3 regions of the Shewanella indica genome follow, and region 3 is predicted to be linked to each of the others. Evidence: predicted binding sites of a transcription regulator. Region 3 holds the regulator's gene; each other region holds the start of a gene.
The links. Region 3 encodes LexA, which represses DNA repair genes until DNA is damaged. Its sites were predicted from a motif close to TACTGTATNNNNATACAGTA; they were not measured.
Positions count from the first base shown of each region.

Region 1 (5,744 bases), 1.4 Mb from region 3:
TGCACTGCGTGCATAAAGACTATGCTGTCGCCATGCTCCATGGCATCCAGATGTACATTGGCAACCTGGGGCATCAATTCTGCCAACTGAGTCAGCTCGAAATAATGGGTGGCAAACAGTGTCATGGCGCCCAGTCGCTGGGCCAGATACTCTGCCGCCGACCAGGCCAGTGACAAGCCGTCATAGGTGGAGGTGCCGCGGCCAATCTCATCCATCAGCACCAGGCTCTCTGCGGTCGCATTGTGGAGAATATTGGCCGTTTCTGTCATTTCCACCATAAAGGTGGAGCGGCCCGAGGCCAGATCGTCCGAGGCGCCGATACGGGTGAAGATCCTGTCAACAGGCCCCAGAATCGCCTTATCTGCCGGCACAAAGCTGCCGATATGTGCCATCAGGGTGATCAGCGCCACCTGACGCATGTAAGTGGACTTACCGCCCATATTGGGGCCTGTGACCACCAACATTTTACGCTCAGGGCTAAGGGTTACCGGGTTGGCGATAAAGGGAGCCTGGCTGACTCGCTCAACTACTGGGTGACGCCCGGCTTCAATATGTATGCCCGGCTTATCGCTCAACTCCGGTTGGTGGTAGTTGAGGCTGTCGGCCCGCTCGGCAAAGTTGCTCAGTACATCCAACTCGGCCGCCGCCATGGCAAAAGCCTGCAGTTCGCTGAGTTTGGGCAGCAGGAGATCGAACAGTTCGTCCCAAAGCTGTTTTTCCAGTGCCAGCGCCTTGCCCTGACTGGAAAGCACTTTCTCTTCATACTCTTTCAGCTCGGGGATGATATAGCGCTCGGTGTTTTTCAATGTCTGGCGTCTTTGATAGCTCAGGGGCACCAGTGCCGATTGTCCACGGGAAACTTCGATATAGTAGCCGTGTACCCGGTTGAAGCCGACTTTCAGGGTGGCTATTCCAGTTTGTTCTTTTTCCCTGACTTCCAACTGTTGCAGATAGTCACTGGCGCCTTCACTAAGGCGGCGCCATTCATCCAGTTCGGCATGATAACCATCGCGGATCACGCCGCCATCACGAATAAGTACCGGCGGGTTGTCGACAATCGCCCGCTCCAGCAGCGCGAGCTCTTCAGGGAATTCACTGAGCTGACGTTTCAAACGGCCAAGCTCGGGGCTTTGGGTATTTGCCAATAGTTGCTGCAGTTGCGGCAACAGCGCCAGCGCTTGTCGCAGACGGGCAAAGTCTCTCGGGCGGGCGCTTCTCAGAGCCAGGCGCGCCATGATCCGCTCCACATCACCAAGCGCCTTTAGGTCGTCATGCAACGGCTCGAACAGGCCGCTGGCAATCAACTCTGCCACAGCGGTTTGCCGCAGGCCAATCTGTTGATGGTCTCTGAGTGGCTGATGGATCCAGCGCTGTAACATCCTGCTGCCCATGGGGGTGGCGGTTGCATCCAGCACCGAAGCCAAAGTATTGTCCCGGCCACCGGCAAGGTTCACCGTCAGTTCCAGATTCCGCCGGGTGGCAGCATCCAACACTATACTGTCGCTCTGGTTAAAGCGGGTAATGGCATTGATATGGGGCAGAGCGGTGCGCTGGGTATCTTTGACATACTGCATCAGGCAGCCGGCTGCCTGCAGTGACAGCCTGGCGTCTGTTATGCCAAAACCACGCAGATCTTTGGTGCCGAATTGATCCAGCAACAATCGCATGCTGGTATCCAAGTCAAACTCCCACTCGGGACGACGGCGTTTGCCCTTGATGCCGGCAATCAGGCTTTGTTGGGAAAAGTCTTCGCTGTAGAGCAGCTCGGCCGGTTTGGTGCGTTGCAGCTCGGCCTCCAATGATTCAAGAGTGGCCAGCTCGGCAATCACAAAACGGCCGGAGGCCACATCCAAGGTGGCGTAGCCAAAACCGTTCTTGCCTTCGTAGACGGCGGCCAGCAGGTTATCCTGACGTTCTTGCAGCAGCGCTTCATCGGTGAGAGTTCCCGGAGTCACTATGCGCACTACTTTGCGCTCGACCGGCCCTTTGGACGTGGCCGGATCACCAATCTGCTCACAGATGGCAACCGACTCACCGAGCTGCACCAGCTTGGCGAGATAGCCCTCCACCGCATGATAAGGAATACCCGCCATAGGAATAGGATCGCCACCACTCTTGCCTCTGGCCGTCAGTGAAATACCCAAGAGCTCGGAGGCTTTTTTGGCATCATCGTAAAACAGCTCGTAAAAGTCCCCCATGCGATAAAACAGCAGCATTTCGGCATGCTGCGCCTTCATCGATAGATACTGGCGCATCATAGGGGTGTGTTTTTCCAAATCCGGGTTATCCATAGGCGTAATCACTGCATTCATGGGAGCTTTCAGATATTTCCTTGACTGTGTTTCCAAGAGCGGTTGCCCTTTTTTAATGGCGCCAATAGTATCAGTTATTCATCACTGAGCCAGTCGTGGGCGGGGAAATTTTACGCCTTCGGTCACAAGTGATTGATCAGCAAGCGGCCTTTAAATAAATTACCGCCAGCACTTGATACTGTATGATTGTACAGTATACTAGGTGGCAGATTGGTATTTACCCCAAAGCTCTGAATAAAGGGGCGGCAACATAGATTTCAGGCGACGTATTACGCCGCAATCAAGAGGGAACAGGAATGAAAATAGATCCAAACAAAGAGAAGGCGCTTAACGCAGTTCTGGGACAGATAGAGAAGCAGTTCGGTAAAGGTTCTATCATGAAACTGGGTGAAGACAGAACCATGGATGTCGAAACCATCTCTACCGGTTCGCTTTCTCTGGACGTGGCTCTAGGGGCCGGCGGTCTGCCAATGGGCCGTATTGTTGAGATCTATGGTCCTGAATCTTCAGGTAAAACAACTCTGACACTGGAAGTGATTGCTGCGGCGCAGCGTGAAGGCAAAGTCTGTGCCTTTATCGATGCCGAGCACGCACTGGATCCTATCTACGCCAAGAAGCTGGGCGTGGATATCGATAACCTCCTGTGTTCTCAGCCAGATACGGGTGAACAGGCGCTGGAGATCTGTGATGCGCTGACTCGCAGTGGTGCCGTTGATGTTATCATTGTTGACTCAGTGGCGGCTCTGACTCCCAAGGCTGAAATCGAAGGTGAAATCGGTGATTCCCATATGGGGCTGGCGGCTCGTATGATGAGCCAGGCAATGCGTAAGCTTGCCGGTAACCTCAAGCAGTCCAACACTTTGCTTATCTTCATCAACCAGATCCGGATGAAGATTGGGGTCATGTTCGGTAACCCTGAAACCACCACTGGTGGTAACGCTCTTAAGTTCTACGCCTCAGTTCGTCTCGATATCCGCCGTACAGGCGCTATCAAAGAGGGTGATGAGGTTGTTGGTAACGAAACCCGGGTTAAAGTGGTTAAGAACAAGATTGCCGCCCCCTTCAAACAAGCCGATTTCCAAATTCTCTATGGTCAGGGTATCAACCGTACCGGTGAGCTGGTTGATTTAGGCGTAGCCCACAAGCTGGTGGAAAAATCCGGTGCCTGGTACAGCTACAAGGGTGACAAGATTGGTCAAGGCCGCGCCAATGCAGGTAAGTACCTCAAGGAACACCCTGAAGTGGCTGCCGAAATCGAAGCGGCACTGCGCGCTAAACTGCTCAGCAAAGCAGAAGCAGCTCCTGCCAGCGCCGAGACGGGTGAAGGCAATATCGACTTGGAAACCGGAGAAGTTTTCTGAGCCAGTCGGTAATGGATGTTGCGGTCGCGCTGTTGGCGCGCCGCGACTATGGCCGCGAGCAACTCAAGAGCCGTTTACTGGGCAAGGGCTTTGAGTCGCTTGAGGTAGAACAGACTTTGGATAGTCTGGAAACCAAAGGCTTTATCGATGATCAGCGTTTCGCTGCAGCCTTGTTGCGCAGCCATATTGCCAAGGCCCACGGCCCGGGAAAAGTGCGTCAGGCACTGATGCAAAAAGGCTTGAACAAACAGTGTATCGAGCAGGTTTTGGATGCCTGTGATTGTGACTGGTTTGCCTTGGCGCGCAGCCGCGCACTAAAGAAATTCGGCGATACTCCCGCTGATGATATGAAAGAAAAGGCTCGCCGAATTCGTCACTTGATGGGGCAGGGCTTTAGTTATGATCAAGTGGCATTCGCCCTTGAATATGACCCTTACGACTGATTTTTCTCTATCACTAAAGCCCTTTTCATAACCAAGTTTACCGCTGCCAAATCTCTGCAACTGACTTCATTTGACAAACCCCAACATTCACTCTTATTAAGTTGCAGCCTTTTTTGCGCTCTGTACCAGCACGCAATCCAGGTGCTAGTTTTTGCGCTTGTCGCCCATGGTTATATCCCGCTAAAGCCTCTGTATCCTGGTTTGCCCGCGCAGGTTTCTATACTCGCTGAGTAATTCAACACCTATGGCAAATAGCATTTGCCTACCCCGTTAATCCGGTTTTGGCTTATGCCGTTAATGCTCTCTGTACCTCGGCTGTATCAGGCGTCATACCCTGCGCAATCTAATTGGTATTCTGGCGCTGCATGCTTATAATGCTTGGCAAAAGAGCGCTCGAGTGGCCGGGCGATGCACGCCTTTAGACCACTTTTTATACATTATTCAGGCTTAAGTAACTCAGGACGATTTATGTACCAAACCACAGCAGCACTCAGAAGTGCTTTCCTGGAGTTTTTCCGCAAGAATGGCCATCAGGTAGTCGACAGCAGTTCTCTGGTGCCAGGCAATGACCCCACTCTGCTATTTACCAACGCCGGGATGAACCAGTTTAAAGACGTATTCCTCGGTATGGACAAGCGTAGCTACAGCCGCGCTACCACTTCGCAGCGTTGTGTTCGCGCCGGTGGTAAACATAACGACCTGGATAACGTGGGTTATACGGCCCGTCACCACACCTTCTTTGAGATGCTGGGTAACTTTAGCTTCGGTGATTACTTCAAAGAAGATGCCATTCGCTTTGCCTGGAATTTCTTGACCGAAGAGCTCAAGCTGCCCAAGGAACGTTTGTGCGTTACCGTTTATCAATCCGATGATGAAGCCTTTGATATCTGGAACAAGCAGATAGGAGTTCCCGCCGAGGATATTATCCGTATCGGCGACAACAAGGGCGCACCTTATGCTTCAGATAACTTTTGGCAAATGGGCGATACAGGCCCTTGTGGTCCTTGTACTGAAATTTTCTATGACCACGGTGACCATATCCCTGGCGGTCGCCCAGGTACACCGGAAGAGGATGGCGACAGATTTATTGAGATCTGGAACATAGTTTTCATGCAGTACAACCGTCAGGCCGATGGGGTGATGGAACCTCTGCCCAAGCCATCTGTTGATACAGGTATGGGGATAGAGCGTATTGCCGCCATTATGCAAGGTGTGCATTCCAACTATGAAATTGACGTGTTCCGCACTCTGATTGCCAAGACGGCCGAGATCATCGGCGTAACAGATCTGGAAAACAAATCCCTGCGGGTTATTGCCGACCACATCCGCTCTTGCGCTTTCCTGATTGCCGATGGCGTGATGCCGTCCAATGAAGGCCGGGGCTATGTACTGCGGCGTATCATCCGCCGCGCCGTGCGTCACGGTAACAAGCTGGGTGCCACTGATACCTTTTTCTATAAGCTGGTACCTACACTTATTGACGTGATGGGCGATGCCGCCAAGGGCCTTAAGGCGACTCAGAGCATAGTGGAAAAGGCGCTGAAAGCCGAAGAAGAACAGTTTGCCCGTACACTTGAGCGTGGTCTGGGGATTCTGGATGTAGCCCTGTCTGAACTCAAGGGCGATAC
Region 1 covers NZ_JAWXXR010000001.1:2,812,101-2,817,844, forward strand. Annotated here, with positions in the region: gene mutS (DNA mismatch repair protein MutS) at 1-2,291, opposite strand, end outside; gene recA (recombinase RecA) at 2,609-3,673, shown strand; gene SIL79_RS12630 (regulatory protein RecX) at 3,685-4,116, shown strand; gene alaS (alanine--tRNA ligase) at 4,585-5,744, shown strand, end outside.
Region 1: a site for LexA is predicted at 2,489-2,508, ahead of recA (recombinase RecA). Genes of this name have one in related genera too.

Region 2 (5,744 bases), 2.4 Mb from region 3:
AGCTCAGCGCCTTCACGCCAAAACTGCGCCGTGCCGGTCAAAAGACTCGAGTAGGGGGCGTCCAGGCGGGCATGCAGCGCCACGCCGTCATCGGCCAGCACTATCTCTTCGATTTCCCCTATGGGCAAACCGCGGTAGAGAATGGGGCTGCCCTTGTTGAGGCCATCGGCGTTTTTTGCCGACAGAATAAAGCTGGCGCCGCCACTGGCTTCTGTTTCATTGTCATATAGGGTGAAACTATCGCCGTTTACTGCGTTCTTTGAGCTTTCGGGGGAATCAAAGTTGATGCCGCCGGCGAGTATCGCCGCCAGGCTCTCTGCGCTGACCTTAACGCCGGAAAGCGAGGCGTTGATCTCTATGCCGGAGACATTCCAAAAGCGGGAATCTTTCTTGACCAGATAGGCATATTGCTCCTGAATAAAGGCGCTTAGCAGCAATTTGTCGCTGTTGTCGAGTCGATAGCTGACCACACTGCCGACCGGTACCTGGCGATAGAATACCGGAGAGCCCACATCCAGTGAGCCAAGGCGCTCGGCGCTCAGTTCAATCACTAAACCATCATTACTGGGCAGCACCGGCGGGGCAGAGCGCTCGGCCTCGTAGCGGTAACGCGAATCGCCATCCCCGGGTTGAATACCTATATAGTTCCCCGAGAACAAGGCATCCAAACCCTCGACACCTGTGATGGATGCCTTGGGTGTCACCAGCCAGAACTTGGTTTCATCCTTGAGGAAAGGCTCGGCGCGGTAGTCCATCAAGACATCGACGTTAACGCCCTGCAGCTCTTCATCGATGGAGATATCCACCACCTTGCCGACGGTCAGGCCCTGATAGCGCACCAGTGTCTTGCCCACATCCATACCGCTGGCACTGGGGAAGTGGATCCGCACTTCAATGCCGGACTCCTTGATGCTCTTCAGCCCCAGCCAAGCGCCTAAAGCCAACGCCACTATAGGTAACAGCCAGATGGGGGAAAAAAGCTTCTTTTTGACTATTTTAGGCTTTTCGATTTGCGTCATCTTCAGTGTCCAGTTGATCCCAAAGTAAACGTGTATCCAACACCTTGGCCGCAAGTTGGGTAAAGAGGATGACCAAGGCAAACGCGGTTGCCGCCGGCGCCGGTTTGGCGTCCAGCAATTGCCCCATATTAACCAGGGCAACGGTAATGGATATGACAAACAGATCCAGCATAGACCAGCGTCCAATCCATTCTATGATATGAAACCCGGCCATCATTGGCCGTTTGGGGATAGGCAGGTTGAAACTGATCGCCGTCAGATAGAAAGCCAGGCCGATAATCTTCAGCCAGGGCACCAGAATACTGGCGGTAAAGACTATGATGGCAATGGGTAACATATCCGACTGTACCAGATGGGTGATGCCGGAAAAAATGGTGTCGTAGGTGACCTTGCCCTGTTTGGTGAGCATGGTAATGGGATAGATGTTGGCCGGGATCAACAAGATGGCCGCAGTGATCAACAAAGCCCAGCTTTTTTGCAGACTGGTTTCATCCCTTAGCCTGAGCGGGTTTTGGCAGCGGCTGCAATACTCATCCTCTATCTGATTGAGTTTTTTACAGGCGGGGCAGGTGCACATGCCCATGTCTTTGCCCTGGAGCTGCTTTTTAGCTTTCATCGAGAAAACTCCACATATGCTCCAGGTTATATTCGCGCTGCAGGAAGAGAGTCACCAAGAACAGCATGGTAAAACAAAAGGTTCCCATGCCAAAGTAAACATCAGAGAAGTCGGACAACTGAAAGGCGGAAACCAGGAAACTGATCACATAAATTTCCAGCATGGTCATTTGCGACAGCAGGCCTTGCTTCTTGAGCAGCCAGGTGAGAACCCCTCGCCAGAAGTGATGCTGCACCAGACCTGCCTTGATGATCAGCACTTGGATAAAAATCGATAGGTTGAGTACTCCGGGGGCGATGACGGCCGCCACCAACACAGCAATCCCCACTATCCAATAACCTTGGTCCATCACCGCCAAGGCGCCCTGGTATGCGGTCGTGGTTCTGACACTGCCGAGAAAGTGCATTTCCAGCACGGGTAGCAGCATGGCGGGCAGATAAAACAGCAGGGCGCTGATACATAGCGCCAGCATGCCATTGATGGAGCAGTAGGGGGCATCATAAAGCGCCGTATGGCATCTTGGACAAAGCGCTCTGACGCCGGAGGGCAGGGCACGTTTGCTCACCGCCAGATCACAGGCGCGGCAGAGCACTATGCTGCAGTCCGGTTTGTTGTCGCTTGGATTATACGCTTTCAAATGCTGGATATGTCCTGTTCTGGCCATGGTGACCCAAGCTTAATCGTCAACACGCTAACAGCGCTGCTTGTGGTCCATTGGAGTGAGTCGACAAAACAAACTCGCAAATACTATCAGAAAGAGCGCGTCTCTTGCATCTATAGCGCATTTTATGTCAATCTATTTACTGTATATTTAAACAGTGTGAGGAAGGTCATGGCCGTTATAACTCAGTACGTTGTGGTCAGAGAAGGGGTTGAGAAGATGACATTTACATCTAAGAAGGAGGCTGACGCCTACGATAAGATGCTCGACATCGCGGATAACTTAATCCCCTTTATCCAAGGTAGTGAATTGGAATTGGATGATAATACAACGGAAAAACTTGCTTTTTATTTAGCTTCTCATAAAGATACATTGGCGAATCTGCTCAAGGGCGCCCCGGTAAAAGCGCCGGCTCCCGCCAAGAGCAGCAAGAAAAAGACGGAATCAGAAAAAGCATAACCCGGAACCCCAGATGAAAGCTCAGTTTTACGATACGCTCAACCGTCAGGTACAGGCACTGTTTGCCGGTGAAGACGATATGATTTGTGCCATGGCCAACTTCTCTGCTTTGTTGAATGAACACCTTGAGGACATCAATTGGGTGGGCTTTTATCTGCTCAAAGGCGAGCAATTGGTGCTTGGGCCGTTTCAAGGCAAACTGGCATGCACCCGAATTCCAATGGGTAAAGGTGTCTGTGGCACCGCGGCTGCCAAGGCCGAGACTCAGTTGGTTGAGGATGTACATCAGTTTGCCGGACATATCGCTTGTGATGCCGCCAGTAACTCGGAAATTGTGATCCCTGTTTACCAAAAGGGTGAGCTGATTGCCGTACTGGATATCGACAGCCCCAGCCTGTCGCGTTTCGATAAAGAGGATCAAACCGGACTGGAGAGCCTGGTGCAGAGTCTGGAAAAGTGCTTATTTGGTTAATTCCCGTACAATCTGCCACAATTGATGGTCGCAATAAGGCGCACGCAGCTTATAATAGGCGGCTGCTCTGAGGGCCAAATGACCGTTTGTGGTGCTTGGTCGTATCAGGCTGAAATGTTAAGTTTTGTGTCATGCCTTTGGCTATGGCTGAATGCATGCTAATTTGTACGTTATCCCCCAAGGGGTTAACGAAGATGAACGACGCCGTGAGTACAGCAGACCTAACTGACCACTGACGTCCCCTGTTAACTGTGGAAGTAATGATGGAATCAACAGAAAAGTTGACCGACACCAACGCTATTCTGGCGTATTTGTATGAAACATTTCCTTTGTGCTTTATCGCTGAAGGAGAAACCAAACCACTGAAGATAGGACTGTTTCAGGATTTGGCTGAAAGGTTGGCTGATGATTCCAAAGTCAGTAAGACCCAACTTAGGGTCGCCCTGAGACGCTACACCAACAGTTGGCGTTATCTTAAGTGCATCAAGGAAGGCGCACAGCGAGTGGATCTCGATGGTAACCCTTGCGGCGAGCTGGATCCGGAGCATATTGAACATGCCAAGGCCACGCTGAAAGAGAGCCAGGAAAAGGCCAAGGCCCGCCGTGCGGCTGAGCCTGCCAAAGAAGGCGAAGCCAAGAAAAACAGGCCTGCGCGCAAGCCACGTCCTCAGGGGGATAAGCCCCGCAACGAGCGTCCTCGTAGTGACAAGAAAGTGGCCCGTAAGCCGAAGCCCGCTGCTCCAGCCGTGGAACTGGTTCCAGCCGTGTTGGAAGAGCTGAAACCTTCACAGCGAGTGAATGTCAAATTGGGTATGACGCCGGTAGCCGGTGTGATCCTCGACATCAATAAAGAAGATGTTCACGTTCAACTGGATTCCGGCCTGTCAGTCAAGGTCCGTGTGGAACATATTCTGCTGTAAAATCATCAAATAGAAAGGAGTAACTTGCTGATGCGAAAATTTATTCTTGCTGCATCGATCGCCAGTGTCTTTATGGGTTCCCAGGCGCTGGCTATCTCACCGGCAGTCCCGGTCAGCGAGTTACCCCATCTGCAACAGGAGCCGCAACACAAGGTTGCCAGTAAAAGGATAACCGGCCTGTTCAGTCGCTCCCATTATCACAGATTCGATCTGGATGATGCTTTTTCTCAGCAGATCTTCAAGCGCTACCTCGAACAGCTTGACTATCGCCGCAATGTATTATTGCAGAGCGATATCGACAGCTTTAAAGTCTATGCCAACCAGTTTGACGATATGGTGCGTAGCGGCGATCTGGAACCTGCGTACAAGATGTACGATCTGGTGCAGCAGCGCCGTTATGAGCGTTTTGTCTATGCCTTGAGTTTGCTCGATAAAGAGATGGACTTTGATCAGGCAGGCGATGCTTATGTCTTTGATCGTAAAGATGCCGCCTGGCCCAAGGACGAGGCAGAGCTCAATGAGCTGTGGCGTCAGCGGGTCAAGTACGATGCCCTTAACCTTAAGCTTACCGGTAAAGAGTGGCCGGAGATTGTTGAAATGCTGGGTAAGCGCTACAACAACGCCATCAAACGCCTGAAGCAAACCAACAGCGAAGACGTGTTCCAGGGGCTGATGAATGCCTTTGCCCGCAGTGTCGAGCCGCACACCAGTTATCTGTCTCCCCGTAATGCCGAACGTTTCCAGATGGAGATGAACCTGAGCCTGGAAGGGATAGGTGCCGTGTTGCAGATGGAAGATGACTACACGGTTATCAAGAGTCTGGTGGCTGGTGGCCCGGCAGCGCTGAGTGAGAAGTTGGCGCCGGAAGATAAAATTGTCGGTGTGGGTCAGGAAGGCAAGGAGATGGTCGATGTTATCGGCTGGCGTCTGGATGATGTGGTTGAGCTCATCAAGGGCCCCAAAGGTAGCAAAGTAACCCTGCAGGTGCTGCCCAAAAAAGGCGGCTCCAATGCTAAACCCATCAATGTGACTGTGGTGCGGGACAAAATCCGTCTCGAAGACAGGGCGGCGACTTCCAAGATAGTTGAGCCGGATACCGGTCCTTACGCCCAGCGTAAAATCGGTGTTATTCAGATCCCTGGCTTCTATATGGACTTATCCCGCGATGTGGCCAAAGAGTTACAAACCCTTAATGAAGCTAAGGTTGAAGGTGTGATTGTTGACCTGCGCGGTAACGGTGGTGGCGCCTTGACTGAAGCAACCTTGCTCACTGGGCTGTTTATCGACCAGGGACCTGTGGTGCAAATTCGTGACGCCAATGGTCGCATCAGTGAAAACCGTGACAACGACGGCAAGAGCTATTACGACGGCCCACTCACAGTGATGGTTGACCGTTACTCGGCCTCGGCCTCGGAAATTTTTGCCGCTGCATTGCAGGATTATGGCCGCGCCTTGATTATTGGTGAATCGACATTCGGTAAGGGCACAGTGCAGCAGCACAAGAGCCTTGGCCGTATCTACGACCTGTATGAAAAGCCGGTTGGTCATGTGCAGTACACCATAGCCAAATTCTACCGTATCAATGGTGGCAGCACCC
Region 2 covers NZ_JAWXXR010000001.1:3,864,035-3,869,778, reverse strand. Annotated here, with positions in the region: gene SIL79_RS17355 (PqiB family protein) at 1-1,019, opposite strand, end outside; gene SIL79_RS17350 (paraquat-inducible protein A) at 997-1,635, opposite strand; gene SIL79_RS17345 (paraquat-inducible protein A) at 1,625-2,272, opposite strand; gene SIL79_RS17340 (YebG family protein) at 2,468-2,755, shown strand; gene SIL79_RS17335 (GAF domain-containing protein) at 2,769-3,227, shown strand; gene proQ (RNA chaperone ProQ) at 3,491-4,147, shown strand; gene prc (carboxy terminal-processing peptidase) at 4,178-5,744, shown strand, end outside.
Region 2: a site for LexA is predicted at 2,437-2,456, ahead of SIL79_RS17340 (YebG family protein). Genes of this name have one in related genera too.

Region 3 (5,744 bases):
ATGCCGGCACCTTCTACCGGCAGCGAAAACATGCCGGCACCGACTGTGGTCCCGGCGATGATCATGGCGCCGCCCAGCAAAGACGCCTTGGCAGGCGCCGCATTCATATGATTGGCCATCAGGCCTCCTGTTCGGCGGCGACGCTGTCAACTATGGTTTGCTTGACCTGAGGACGCAGTAGCTGGTTGGCATAATCCCGGGTTCGCTCTATATCATGGCGGGTATCTTCCTTGGTGAGATACCCAAGCTCTTTGAGCTTGATACTCAAGATGCCGTAGAGTTTCTTGTCGTAAAATTCAGGGGCAGTAATCCCATGCAGCGCGCCAAGACGACTGGCCAACTTGTGGCTTTCGCGCTCCAAATCGCCACGCTCAATACCCGGGTGCGCGGCCAGCAAGTTAAAGATGATGGCGTAACGTTGAAGGGTTTCGCTCATGGTTTCGGCCAGCAACGCCAGCGGATTGATCCCGGCTTCCAGCACTCGGAAGCCATTGACTTCTTCGGCCACCAAACCTTTGGCAATGAAACGATCCAGCAGTTGATCGGCATAGGCTCTGACATCGGCCTTACCCATAAACAGCTCGGCCTGCAGCAAAGGATAGAAATCCTCAAGCACCGCTTGCATCCGAGATCGGCAGCACTGCTCTTGACGCACCAGGCAGCTGGCCAGCAAAGAAGGCACCATAAATAGGTGAATGATGTTGTTGCGATAGTAAGTCATGGTTACCGCAATCGACTCGTCGATTGAGATGATATCGCCCAGTTCATCTTCCTGAACCGTAAACTTATTCAGCTCCAGACCTTGTTGCAGCAATTGCTTACCGTCACCTTCGGCCACCGAGATGTACTGGGTGTAAGGCACTTCCTTGAGCAGATCCAAATACAAGTCCAACTGACGTTCCAACTGGTTTCGTTCCAGCGCATTCTGCTCTGAGGACAATAGTACCAAGCTGGTGAGGGTCACTGCGCTGGCAGCAGCAGCATCGTTGATATGAGTCATCACCCGATTGGCTAGAGTATTGACAGCCGGAGTCAACCAGCTGGGTTTCTGCTCGGGATCGGCTGCCACCTCTTCGCGCCAGTTAGGTGCCGCCTCACTGAGGAAATTCTGCAGCGTCACGGGCTCACCAAAGTTTACATAACCCTGACCAAAATTACCCAACTTACGCAAGGCGCCAACCACTTGCCAGACAGATTCTTTTTGCTTCTTCTTGCCGCTGAGTTCTTTGTGATAAGTGGCCACTTCCATAACGTGGTCATAGCCCAGGTACACAGGCACCAAAGTCACTGGTCGCTCAATACCCCGCAACACAGAGTTGACCGTCATCGCCAGCATCCCAGTCTTGGGCGACAACAACCGCCCGGTACGGGAGCGGCCACCTTCGGTGAAGTACTCAACCGAATAGCCTTTGGCAAACAGCTGATCCAGATACTCACGGAACACTGCAGTATAGAGTTTATTACCGTTGAAACTGCGGCGGATAAAGAAGGCACCACCACGGCGGAATATAGGCCCGGCAGGCCAGAAGTTCAGGTTGATACCGGCGGCGATATGAGGCGGAACCATACCCTGAAAATAGAGAATATAGGAGAGCAGCAAATAATCCATATGACTGCGATGGCAAGGTACATAAACTATCTCATGTCCATCATGATGCAGCTGGCGTATCTGCTCGGCGCCCTTGATGTTGATCCCCTTGTAGAGCTTGTTCCATAACCAGGTGAGGATCCGCTGGGCAATACGCACCAGGCTGTCTGAATAGTGGGCAGCAATCTCATCGAGATATTCCTCCGCCATTTCCCTGGCCCTGGCCTCGGGGATCTTCTTGGCTGCGGCTTCCTCTTTTATAGCCTTTTTAAGGGTTTCTGAACGCAACAGTTCATTAAACAGCGCTTGACGGTTGGGCAGTAATGGCCCGGTCATCACCTTACGCTGACGGCGGAAATGTACCCTGGCCACTCGCGCCAACTTATGGGCAATAGCTTTATCGGTTCCATGTTCATCGGCCATCAGCCGCAGCGAGACCGCATTGGAAAACTGCACAAAGTTGTCTCGCCCCAGGAACAAGATCATTAGAAACTTGCGCAACCAAGTGGGGTTTTCCCGCTCAAATACGGCGGCGCGCATGCTGTCATCTTCCTTACCCGGAGTTCGGCCCCAATAGAGACTCACCGGCACCAATTGAATATCCAGTTGTGGATTGGTCTGATGCAAATGAAGCAAAGAGGTGAAACAGCTGAGAAAAGGTTTATTGCCCTTGCGCTTGCCGAACAGGGGCTTTGCACCTTCCAGGCAGACGACTCTGGGAACGGTAATATCATCAACCTTGAGCGTCTCATAAGGGCAAGGCAAACCAAACTTACGGGTGACTTCCGCCAACGCCGCGATATCACTGACAGACTCCGTCTTCATCACGTAGGCCATCGGCTTGGCGAGATCCAGGTTCAAATCGGCGAAAGGATCCTGAGGCACCACAGTGGTATGCACCAGCTTGCTTTGGAGCCAGCGAAGTGATTTAAACCAGAATGAATCTTGTTTGGACATGTTTTTCAGTGTCTGAGCCACAATCAATAGCCCAATAGAATACCAGAACTTCCTGAATCTTAGCTAGGGAAGGTGCGAACCGGTCCCGGCAGCTCCTCTGGCAAATTCCTTGAACTCCACATAATTCGTAAGCCTGACTGTCCAAATCTGCCACAGGTTAAAACATTTACCCTCCCCTAAACGTTTCAATTTTGGTTAATACTTGCGCTGATCAAAATACTGTATATACTGACAGGTACTGTATGAAAAAACAGGAATCACCATGAGACCACTGACACCGCGCCAGGCACAGATTCTGGAATTGATTAAACGCAATATAGCCGACACCGGCATGCCGCCAACCCGGGCTGAAATTGCTACCCGGTTAGGCTTCAAGAGTGCCAATGCCGCAGAGGAACACCTCAAGGCACTGGCAAAGAAAGGCTGTATTGAGATCATGCCAGGCACCTCTCGTGGTATTCGCTTGTCACATGATGAACAAGCGGAGTCAGAAGCAGGTCTGCCCTTAATAGGCCAGGTCGCTGCCGGGGAACCCATACTGGCACAGGAGCATGTTGAGCAGTATTACCAGGTCGACCCTGGCATGTTCCATCCCTGCGCCGACTTCCTACTGCGGGTACGCGGCGACAGCATGAAGAACATAGGCATTCTCGAAGGTGATCTCCTGGCGGTTCACAAGGTACAAGAAGCCCGTAACGGTCAAGTCGTGGTGGCCAGGGTTGAAGACGATGTAACAGTGAAGCGTTTTGAAAAGAAAGGTAATGTGGTTTATCTACATGCCGAGAACGAGGCTTACTCCCCAATCAAAGTCGACCTGACTTTCCAGCCATTGACCATTGAAGGACTGGCGGTAGGCATAATACGCAATGGAGACTGGCTATGAGCATAATGACGGGCAACGCCCCAAGACACCCAGGCCTGTGGACAGACACCAGTATTGCCGGCAATCAGCCTTGGCAACATACCGGCATCTCCAGCTTGGCCAGCCATAGCCAGGGACGTCAGGAATTATTACGCCTCTGCCCTCAATTGGCGCAATTGAGTCAACAGGGACGCTGGATAGTCTTGATTAACGCCCCTGCCAACATAGGTTACAAGGAAACCTTAGCAAGGGCCGGTGTCAGAATGGATAGAGTTCTCTTGGTGCGCACCAAGGATGAAATCGAAGCCCTGTGGGCAACGGAAAGAGCCTTGACCAACGGCACCTCCAGTGCAGTGATCAGTTGGATAAACAGCCTGGATGCCCGTGATAACCGTCGATTGCAGCTGGTTGCCCGTAACGCCAGAGCCATGGGAATAGTGCTGGAAACAGGACGGCAGGCGAAAGAGATGGATAACCGCCTCAACGAACTTACCCGCTCCATCCATTAATTGTATGAATAAAGGCCATTCCTGGGATGGCCTTTATTCTGTGCCTTTTGGGTGCAATACCTTTCCTTGTAAATCGACGCAAAGCCGCGCTGGTCAGCCCCTCACGCAGAATTCACCTCTAGATTAACAGACGCTTTTCTTTCATACAGTTAGAAAATATCGTGATCTTGATCAATATTTAATCTACAAGTAATGTAAGAACAACGATTGTGTTATCTCCATGCAATTCGTCGTAGGTTGAACGTCCCATTTCGCTTTATAGCGAGTAAGGCCGTCGCCGGAAATGCTGAGTATATTCAGCGGTAAGTGCAACAGTGGTTACCACCTGTATACCTAGATCTAAGTGAAACCGCCGCCGCACTTTGAAGTCATCGTTGCTTTTTTGGGAACTGAAGAGTTTGCATAGAGCAAAGACTTACTGTGTGACTCTTCTTTGTAGTTGCGAATGCAATTGACAGAGGAGATGTCTTGTGAAGCAATGGCTGTGTGTTTTGCTGACCTTGTTGTGCGTCAGCTTGTTGTCTCCAGGTGCTCAGGCAGATATGCCCTTGAATATGACTCAAGGGGTAACTGAGATCAGTGGCAAGGTGTATCACCTGCACATGATCATTCTTTATATCTGCTGCGCCATAGGTTTGGTCGTATTCGGCGTGATGATCTACGCCATGATCAACCATAGAAAATCCAAAGGGGCAGTCGCGTCCCAATTCCATGAAAGTACCAAGGTAGAAATTGCCTGGACGCTTATCCCCTTCTTAATCCTTATCCTGATGGCAATCCCCGCAACCAAGACGCTGATTGCCATGGAGGATCCCAGTGATGCCGACCTGACGGTCAAGATCACCGGCTCGCAATGGAAATGGCACTACAGCTATTTCGGCGAAGACATCGACTTCTTCAGCATATTGGCAACGCCGAGGTCCCAGATAGAAGGCCAGGAAGCCAAGGGCGAGCACTACCTGCTTGAAGTCGACAAGCCGTTGGTATTGCCCATCAATCGTAAAGTCCGATTCCTGATGACCTCAGATGATGTGATCCACTCCTGGTGGGTGCCCGCCTTTGCCGTCAAAAAAGACGCCAATCCCGGTTTTATCAACGAAGCCTGGACCCGGGTGGACAAGCCGGGGATCTACCGCGGCCAATGTGCCGAGCTTTGCGGTAAAGACCACGGCTTTATGCCGATTGTGGTGCAGGTACTGGCAGAAGATGAGTTCGACGCCTGGATGGCAAAGCAGAAACAAGCCGCGGCTACGGCCGCCGAAGAAGCTCAGGCGGCCCTCAGTGAGACCATGAGCCATGATGAAGCCATGGCGCTTGGCGAACAGATCTATATGGCGCGCTGCGCCGCCTGTCATCAGCCAAACGGCGCCGGACTTCAAGGGGTGTTCCCGGCGCTCAAGGGCAGTGCTATTGCTATAGGTCCAATAGCAGCCCATCTGGACATAGTGATCCATGGCAAGACAGGCACCGCCATGCAAGCCTTCGGCAAACAGATTACCGCCAAGGAACTGGCCGCTGTGGTGACCTATGAGCGCAATGCCTGGGGCAATAACACAGGCGACACAGTGCAAGCCGCCGACGTCAATAACCACGGGCAGTAGGGGAAGAAGATGAACTCATTCAGTCAAGATGCGAAAGCCGGTGTTCAGGAAGTCACTGAACAGGAACACCAGCATCATCACGCCCCCAAGGGGATCATGCGCTGGTTGCTGACCACCAACCATAAAGATATAGGCACACTCTATCTCTGGTTCAGCTTCATCATGTTCCTAATCGGGGGCGCCATGGCCATGGTGATCCGTGCTGAATTATTCCAGCCCGGTTTGCA
Region 3 covers NZ_JAWXXR010000001.1:1,446,183-1,451,926, forward strand. Annotated here, with positions in the region: gene mtr (tryptophan permease) at 1-119, opposite strand, end outside; gene plsB (glycerol-3-phosphate 1-O-acyltransferase PlsB) at 119-2,545, opposite strand; gene lexA (transcriptional repressor LexA) at 2,808-3,428, shown strand; gene SIL79_RS06745 (cell division inhibitor SulA) at 3,425-3,916, shown strand; partial or broken gene coxB (cytochrome c oxidase subunit II) at 4,387-5,508, shown strand; gene ctaD (cytochrome c oxidase subunit I) at 5,527-5,744, shown strand, end outside.